Regions from separate parts of the Pseudomonas sp. P39-UII1 genome, predicted to be linked through region 1. Evidence: predicted binding sites of a transcription regulator. Region 1 holds the regulator's gene; the other holds the start of a gene.
The links. Region 1 encodes sigma-54, which starts transcription at its own class of promoters, with help from an activator protein. Its sites were predicted from a motif close to ANTGGCATNNANNTTGCTNT; they were not measured.
Positions count from the first base shown of each region.

Region 2: flgB (flagellar basal body rod protein FlgB) is a predicted target of sigma-54. The motif match lies at 1,914-1,933, and genes of this name have one in related genera.

Region 1 is NZ_JBDFPP010000001.1:426,542-430,702, forward strand. Features, by position in the region: gene lptA (lipopolysaccharide transport periplasmic protein LptA) at 1-125, shown strand, start outside; gene lptB (LPS export ABC transporter ATP-binding protein) at 126-851, shown strand; gene ABEH27_RS02045 (RNA polymerase factor sigma-54) at 1,026-2,519, shown strand; gene raiA (ribosome-associated translation inhibitor RaiA) at 2,599-2,907, shown strand; gene ptsN (PTS IIA-like nitrogen regulatory protein PtsN) at 2,920-3,384, shown strand; gene rapZ (RNase adapter RapZ) at 3,387-4,161, shown strand, end outside.
Region 2 is NZ_JBDFPP010000015.1:84,989-89,149, forward strand. Features, by position in the region: gene ABEH27_RS19000 (chemotaxis protein CheV) at 1-511, shown strand, start outside; gene cheR (protein-glutamate O-methyltransferase CheR) at 563-1,390, shown strand; gene flgB (flagellar basal body rod protein FlgB) at 1,980-2,390, shown strand; gene flgC (flagellar basal body rod protein FlgC) at 2,393-2,836, shown strand; gene flgD (flagellar hook assembly protein FlgD) at 2,852-3,559, shown strand; gene flgE (flagellar hook protein FlgE) at 3,590-4,161, shown strand, end outside.

The sequences.
Region 1 (4,161 bases):
CCGAAGGCGAGAAGATCGTCTACAACACCAAGTCCCAGGTGGCGACCGCCGGTCGTGGCGGCAATGTCACTGCACCGCGTCAGCGCATCGACATGGTGATCCAGCCGAAGAAGAAGGCCGAGTAAATGGCAACCCTCAAAGCCCAGCACCTGGCCAAGAGCTACAAAGGGCGGCAAGTCGTGCGCGACGTCAGCCTTTCGATCGACAGCGGCCAGATCGTCGGCCTGCTCGGCCCCAACGGCGCCGGCAAGACCACCTGCTTCTACATGATCGTCGGCCTGGTCCAGGCCGACCAGGGCCGCGTTCTCATCGACAACCTGGATGTCAGCCACCAGCCCATGCACGGTCGCGCACGCGCCGGCATCGGCTATCTGCCGCAGGAAGCCTCGATCTTCCGCAAGCTGTCGGTGGCCGACAACATCATGGCCATCCTCGAGACCCGCAAGGAGCTCGACCGTGACGGCCGCCGCAAAGAGCTGGAAAGCCTGTTGCAGGAATTTCACATCAGCCACATCCGCGACAACCTCGGGATGAGCCTGTCCGGTGGCGAACGCCGCCGTGTCGAGATTGCCCGCGCCCTGGCGACCGCACCAAAGTTCATCCTGCTGGACGAACCTTTCGCCGGTGTCGACCCGATTTCGGTAGGCGACATCAAGCAGATCATCCACCACCTCAAGGCCAAAGGTATCGGGGTACTGATCACTGACCACAACGTCCGTGAAACCCTGGATATCTGCGAAACCGCCTACATCGTCAACGATGGCCAACTGATCGCAGAAGGCGACGCAGAGACCATCCTGGCCAACGAGCTGGTCAAGGAGGTTTACCTGGGGCACGAGTTCCGACTCTGATCTCCAGGCCGTGCCCGGAGCACTGCTTTGCGGCTTGACAGGGTTTAAGTTGTTACAGTGCTCTAGGCAAACGCTACAATTTAAGGCATAAAACTTGCTTGAATTTGGTGCTTCGGCGCCCTCGTGTAGTGGATGGCGCATGCGCGCCGGCGAACAAGGTATTAAGCCCCTGCCATGAAACCATCGCTCGTCCTAAAAATGGGCCAGCAACTGACGATGACACCGCAGTTGCAACAGGCCATCCGCCTACTTCAGCTCTCTACCCTGGACCTTCAGCAGGAAATCCAGGAAGCGCTGGAGTCCAATCCGATGCTCGAACGTCAGGAAGACGGCGACGACTTCGACAACAGCGACCCGATGGCGGACAACGCCGAGAACAAACCGGCCGCCGAAGTCCAGGACAACAGCTTCCAGGAAAGCACCGCGAGTGCCGAAAACCTGGAAGACGGTGAGTGGAACGAGCGAATCCCCAATGAGCTTCCGGTCGACACGGCCTGGGAAGACATCTACCAGACCAGCGCCAGCAGCCTGCCCAGCAACGATGACGACGAATGGGACTTCACCACCCGCACGTCGGCCGGCGAGAGCCTGCAAAGCCACCTGCTATGGCAGCTGAACCTGGCACCGATGTCCGATACCGACCGCCTGATCGCGGTTACCCTGATCGACAGCATCAACGGCCAGGGCTACCTGGAAGACACCCTCGAGGAAATCTGCGTCGGCTTCGATCCAGAGCTGGATATCGAACTCGACGAAGTGGAAGCGGTGCTGCATCGCATCCAGCAGTTCGAACCTGCCGGCATCGCGGCGCGCAACCTCGGCGAATGCCTGCTGCTGCAACTGCGCCAGCTGCCGGCCAGCACACCCTGGATGGCCGAGGCCAAGCGCCTGGTCACCGACTTCATCGACTTACTGGGTGGCCGCGACTACAGCCAGCTGATGCGGCGCATGAAGCTCAAGGAAGATGAACTGCGCCAGGTCATCGAGCTGGTGCAGAGCCTCAACCCGCGGCCTGGCTCGCAGATCGAGTCCAGCGAACCGGAATACGTGGTGCCCGATGTCATCGTGCGCAAGGACAGCGACCGCTGGCTGGTCGAACTGAACCAGGAGGCGATCCCGCGCCTGCGCGTCAACCCGCAGTACGCAGGCTTCGTGCGCCGCGCCGACACCAGCGCCGACAACACGTTCATGCGCAACCAGTTGCAGGAGGCGCGCTGGTTCATCAAGAGCCTGCAGAGCCGCAACGAGACGCTGATGAAGGTGGCCACGCAGATCGTCGAGCATCAACGCGGCTTTCTTGATCACGGTGACGAGGCGATGAAGCCCCTGGTGCTGCACGACATCGCCGAGGCGGTGGGCATGCACGAGTCGACCATTTCGCGGGTGACCACGCAGAAGTTCATGCACACGCCCCGCGGGATCTACGAACTGAAATACTTTTTCTCGAGCCACGTCAGCACCTCCGAAGGCGGAGAATGCTCGTCTACGGCGATCCGCGCGATCATCAAGAAACTGGTTGCGGCGGAAAATCAGAAAAAGCCATTGAGTGACAGCAAGATCGCTGGTTTACTGGAGGCACAAGGCATCCAGGTAGCCCGTCGCACCGTCGCCAAGTACCGCGAGTCCCTCGGCATAGCACCGTCGAGCGAGCGCAAGCGATTGATGTAGCGCCTGAGATGTGCCACAGCGTTTGTGGGGCAGGTGCAAGACCTGCCTCTTTATGCACGGGCAACAAAGGAGAAGCTGTATGCAAGTCAATATCAGTGGACAGCATGTAGAAGTCACCCAGCCGCTGCGCGATTACGTGCTTGAAAAGCTCGCCCGGGTGGAGAGTCACTTCGACAAGATCACCAACGTGCAGGTCATCATGAAGGTCGAGAAGCTGCAGCAGAAGGTCGAGGCGACCTTGCAGATTCCTGGCGGTGAAGTGGTTGCCAACGCCGAAGACCAAGACATGTATGCAGCGATCGACGCCCTGGCCGACAAGCTCGACCGCCAACTGAAAAAACACAAGGAAAAACAGCAAAGCCTGCTGCAAGGTGCAGCTGCCCGCTGATCCCCCTCATCCATGATCCGACTTGAAACCATCCTGACCCCCGGCCGTTCCCTCGTGAACGTGCCGGGCGGCAGCAAGAAGCGCGCCCTTGAAATGGTCGCCACCCTGATTGCCAAGCAAGTACCCGAGCTGGCGATGCAAGACGTCTTCGACAAGCTCATCGCTCGTGAAAAGCTCGGCTCCACCGGTTTCGGCAATGGCATCGCCATTCCCCATTGCCGGATCCAGGGATGCACTGCCCCTGTCAGCGCCCTGTTGCACCTGGACGCCCCGATCGACTACGACGCCATCGATGGTGCTCCGGTCGACCTGCTGTTCGTCCTGCTGGTGCCAGAGGCGGCCACTGACGCCCATCTCGAATTGCTGCGCCAGATTGCCAGCATGTTGGATCGCAAGGAGGTTCGCGATCGCCTGCGTGGCGCCGCCAGCAGCGAGGCCCTGTACCAGGTTGTCCTGGACGTACAGAACGAGCACTGAACATGCGCCTGATCATCGTCAGCGGCCGGTCCGGCTCCGGCAAGAGCACCGCCCTCGATGTACTGGAAGACAACGGCTTTTATTGCATCGATAACCTGCCCGCCGGCTTGCTGCCGCAGTTGGCGGAAAACGCACTGATCAATACCGAGCTGCTGCAGCCCAAAGTGGCGGTGTCAATCGACGCGCGCAACCTGCCAAGCCACTTGTCGCGCTTCCCCGAACTGCTCGCGGAAGCCCGTGGCCGTCATATCCAGTGCGATGTGCTATTCCTGGATGCCGACGAAGACACGCTGCTCAAGCGTTTCTCCGAAACCCGTCGCCGCCACCCGCTGACCAACGCCGACCGCTCGCTTGCTGAAGCGATACGCGTTGAAAGCGAACTACTGGGGCCGATCTCCGACCTTGCTGACCTGAAGATCGACACCACCAGCCTGAACCTCTATCAACTGCGCGACTCGATCAAGCTACGCCTGCTCAACCAGCCCGAGCCCGGCACCGCATTTCTGGTCGAGTCGTTCGGCTTCAAGCGTGGCATGCCGGTCGATGCCGACCTGGTGTTCGATGTACGCTGCCTGCCCAACCCGTATTGGAAGCCCGAGTTGCGCGAGCATTCCGGGCTGGAGCAGCCGGTCATCGACTACCTGGCCGCACAGCCGGATGTCGAGGAAATGTTCACGGACATTTCCACCTACCTGCTCAAGTGGCTGCCCCGCTTCGCCGCCAGCAATCGCGCCTACGTCACCATCGCCATTGGCTGCACGGGTGGCCACCACCGGT
Region 2 (4,161 bases), on a different contig from region 1:
GGACAACCGCATGGTCGAAATCATCGACGTGGAAAAGGTGCTGGCCGAGGTGGCGCCGTCGTCGGAGCAGGTATCTGCCGGTGTGGTCGATGCCGATACGCAGGACAAGGCCGTGCTGCTGCGTGTGCTGACCGTCGACGATTCGTCGGTGGCGCGCAAGCAGGTCAGCCGCTGCCTGCAGACGGTCGGGGTCGAGGTGGTGGCACTCAATGACGGCCGTCAGGCCCTGGACTACCTGCGCAAGCTGGTGGATGAGGGCAAGCGGCCGGAAGAAGAATTCCTGATGATGATCTCGGACATTGAAATGCCGGAAATGGACGGCTACACGCTCACTGCCGAGATCCGCAGCGATCCACGTATGCAAAAATTGCACATCTGCCTGCATACTTCGCTGTCCGGGGTATTCAACCAGGCGATGGTCAAGAAAGTCGGTGCCGATGATTTCCTCGCCAAGTTCAAGCCGGACGACCTGGCCCAGCGAGTGGTCGACCGGATCAAGGCAGCGCATTGAAGCAGCCGGGAGGCGACTCCCGGCACCAGTGATTGAAAAGAGGCCGCAGTAGTGTCTACGGGTAATTTGGATTTCGAACAGTTCCGGGTATTCCTGGAGAAAGCCTGTGGCATCCTGCTGGGCGAGAATAAGCAGTACCTGGTCGCCAGCCGTCTCAACAAGCTGATGGAGCAACAGGGCATCAAGAGCCTGGGCGAGCTGGTGCAGCGCATCCAGACCCAGCCGCGTGGCGGCTTGCGCGAACAGGTGGTGGATGCGATGACCACCAACGAAACCCTGTGGTTTCGCGACACCTACCCGTTCGAAGTGCTGAAGAACAAGGTCATCCCCGAGTTCATCAAGAACAACCCGGGCCAGCGCCTGCGCATGTGGTCGGCGGCCTGCTCGTCGGGCCAGGAGCCGTACTCCATCTCGATGGCCATCGACGAGTTCGAGCGCAGCAACCTCGGCCAGTTGAAGATGGGCGCGCAGATCGTCGCCACCGACCTGTCCGGTTCGATGCTGAACAACTGCAAGACCGGCGAGTACGACAGCCTGGCAATCGCCCGCGGCCTGTCCCAGGAGCGCCTGCAGCGTTATTTCGATACCAAGGGCCCGGGGCGCTGGGCGGTCAAGCCGGCCATCCGCAGTCGTGTCGAGTTCCGGTCGTTCAACCTGCTCGACAGTTATGCAGCCTTGGGCAAGTTCGACATCGTGTTCTGCCGCAACGTGCTGATCTACTTCTCGGCACAGGTGAAGAAGGACATCCTGCTGCGGATTCACAGCACGCTGAAGCCGGGCGGGTATCTGTTCCTCGGCGCCTCCGAGGCGCTCAATGGGTTGCCGGATCATTATCAGATGGTGCAGTGCAGTCCGGGGATCATTTACCAGGCCAAGTGAAGGCTTGCAGGTGCATGCCGTCGGGCTTCCGGTGGCCTTGAGATCGAGCGCCGCCCGCGCGGCGCATCGCGGGCAAGCCCGCTCCTACATTTGTTGCAACGTGCCATGGCCTGATAGGCCATAGTTGTCAGCCTTGTTAGCACGACGCGATTTTTCGGCTGGCGCTGCCGCCGCCCCACCTGTGTTCAGCCATGCGCCAAGGCGAACAACCATGGCCTGACTGGAACGGCACGTTGCAACAAATGTAGGAGCGGGCTTGCCCGCGATGCGCCGCGCGGGCGGCGCGCGATTTGCGCATCACCTCAAATTCCCAGCCGAGCGATTGGCGCACCCCCTCAAATCTCCAGCCGAGCGCTTTACCCCCCCCCCAACCCCAACCCTTGACGTCAATTTTTTGTTTTGCCGCTTTTGCCACCCGGCAATTGCCGCTTTGCCTTCCCCAGGCGGAAGCACTTTGCCGCTTTTCTGGCATCACCCCCGCAATCATCCGCCGCCCAGCCCAGCGTTTCCGGGCTTTTTGAACATTGGCACAGCCCTTGCTATAGCTTGGCCAACGATCTTCCGGTCAACCTTCGAAGGTTTCCCCGACATGAGCATCAGTTTCGACAAGGCGCTTGGCATCCACGAAAAGGCCCTGGGCTTCCGCGCCCAGCGCGCGGAAGTGCTGGCCAACAACATCGCCAACGCCGACACGCCCAACTACAAAGCGCGTGACATGGACTTCTCTTCGGTGCTCGCCGCCGAAAGCCAGAAGCAGCAAACCGGTGGCCGCTTCGCCATGGACCGGACCAACAGCCGTCACATCGAGGCTGAAGGCCTGGCGATGGCCGACGACACGCTGCAGTACCGCACGCCGACACAACCGTCGATCGACCAGAACACCGTGGACGCCCAGATCGAGCAATCGAACTACACGGAAAACGCCATCGGTTTCCAGGCCAGCTTCACCTTGCTCAACAGTAAATTCAAAGGGCTGGTTTCGGCCCTGCGCGGAGAATGACCATGTCCCTTTCCAGTGTCTTCAACATTGCCGGTAGCGGCATGAGTGCGCAGAACACCCGCCTCAACACCGTTGCCTCCAACATCGCCAACGCCGAAACCGTTTCGTCGAGCATCGACCAGACCTACCGCGCACGTCACCCGGTATTCGCCACCACCTTCCAGAATGCCCAGGCCGGTACCAGCCAGTCGCTGTTCGAAGACCAGGGCGAGGCGGGGCAGGGTGTGCAGGTCAAGGGCATCATCGAAGACCAGAGCAACCTGGAGGCGCGTTACGAGCCCAACCACCCGGCGGCGAACAAGGACGGCTACGTCTATTACCCGAACGTCAACGTGGTTGAGGAGATGGCCGACATGATCTCCGCCAGCCGGGCGTTCCAGACCAACGCCGAGCTGATGAACACCGCCAAGAACATGATGCAGAAAGTCCTGACCCTGGGTCAGTGATAAGGAATCCAGACCATGGCAGTCGATAGCACCAGCGGTGTAAACCTCAATGATGTCCTCACGGCATCGGGCGTCGGTGGCACCACCAAGAAAACCACGGATACCGCCTCCAAGACGGGCACCGACACGCTCGGCAAGGATGCGTTCCTGCAGTTGCTGGTTACCCAGATGCAGCACCAGAACCCGCTGGACCCGCAGGACAATGGCGAGTTCGTGGCCCAGCTGGCGCAGTTCAGCAGCCTGGAAGGCATCACCACGCTGAACGATTCGGTCAGCAGCATCACCAACGCCATGGCTTCGTCCCAGGCCCTGCAGGCTTCGTCGCTGGTCGGCCGTTCGGTGGTCGTGCAGAACGACAAGGCCGTGGTCGATACGGCCGAGAGCTTCAATGCGCAGTTCGTCGTACCGCAGGCGATCAGCGAAGCGAAGATCACCATCAAGGACAAGGACGGCAACACCGTCAAGACCATCGAGTTGGGCGAGCAGAAAGCCGGTTATGCCGACTTCATCTGGGATGGCACCAACAACAGTGGCGAGAAGGTCGACCCGGGCACCTACACCTTCACCGCCAGCACCACCGTGGACGGGCAGGCAGTGCAGATGAACACCCTGCTGCCGGCCAAGGTGACCAGTGTCAGCTTCAATGCAACCGGCGAAATGGTGCTCAACCTCGCGGGTGTCGGTAAGGTTTCCCTCTCCGACGTACAAACTATCGGTATCTAAGGCCCGCCAGCGCGGAGCAGGAGCGAATTCATGTCTTTCAATATCGGCCTTAGCGGTCTGTACGCAGCCAACAAGCAACTCGACGTCACCGGCAACAACATCGCCAACGTCAACACCACCGGCTTCAAGTCCTCGCGCGCCGAGTTCGCCGACGTTTACGCAGGCGCCAACCGCCTGGGCGTGGGCAAGAACCAGGTCGGTAACGGCGTGCGCCTGGCAGCTGTTTCGCAGCAGTTCACCCAGGGTGATGTGAACACCACTGGCAACGTGCTGGACATGGGCATCCAGGGGCAGGGCTTCTTCGTGCTGTCCGACAACGGCTCTAAGGTTTACACCCGCGCTGGTGCCTTCCAGGCCGACAAGAATAACTTCGTGACCACCTCGGACGGCCTGCGCCTGCAAGGCTACGCGGCCGATTCGTCCGGCAAGATCCAGAAGGGTGTACTGACCGATCTGCAGATCGATACGTCGGCGCTGCAGCCCAAGGCCACCAGCCTGATCGATCAGGGCATCAACCTGAATTCCTCGTCCAAGGACATCCCGCTGGAAGTCGACGATGGTACCGGCGCCATGGTCCCGAACCTGCCGTTCGACCCTACTGA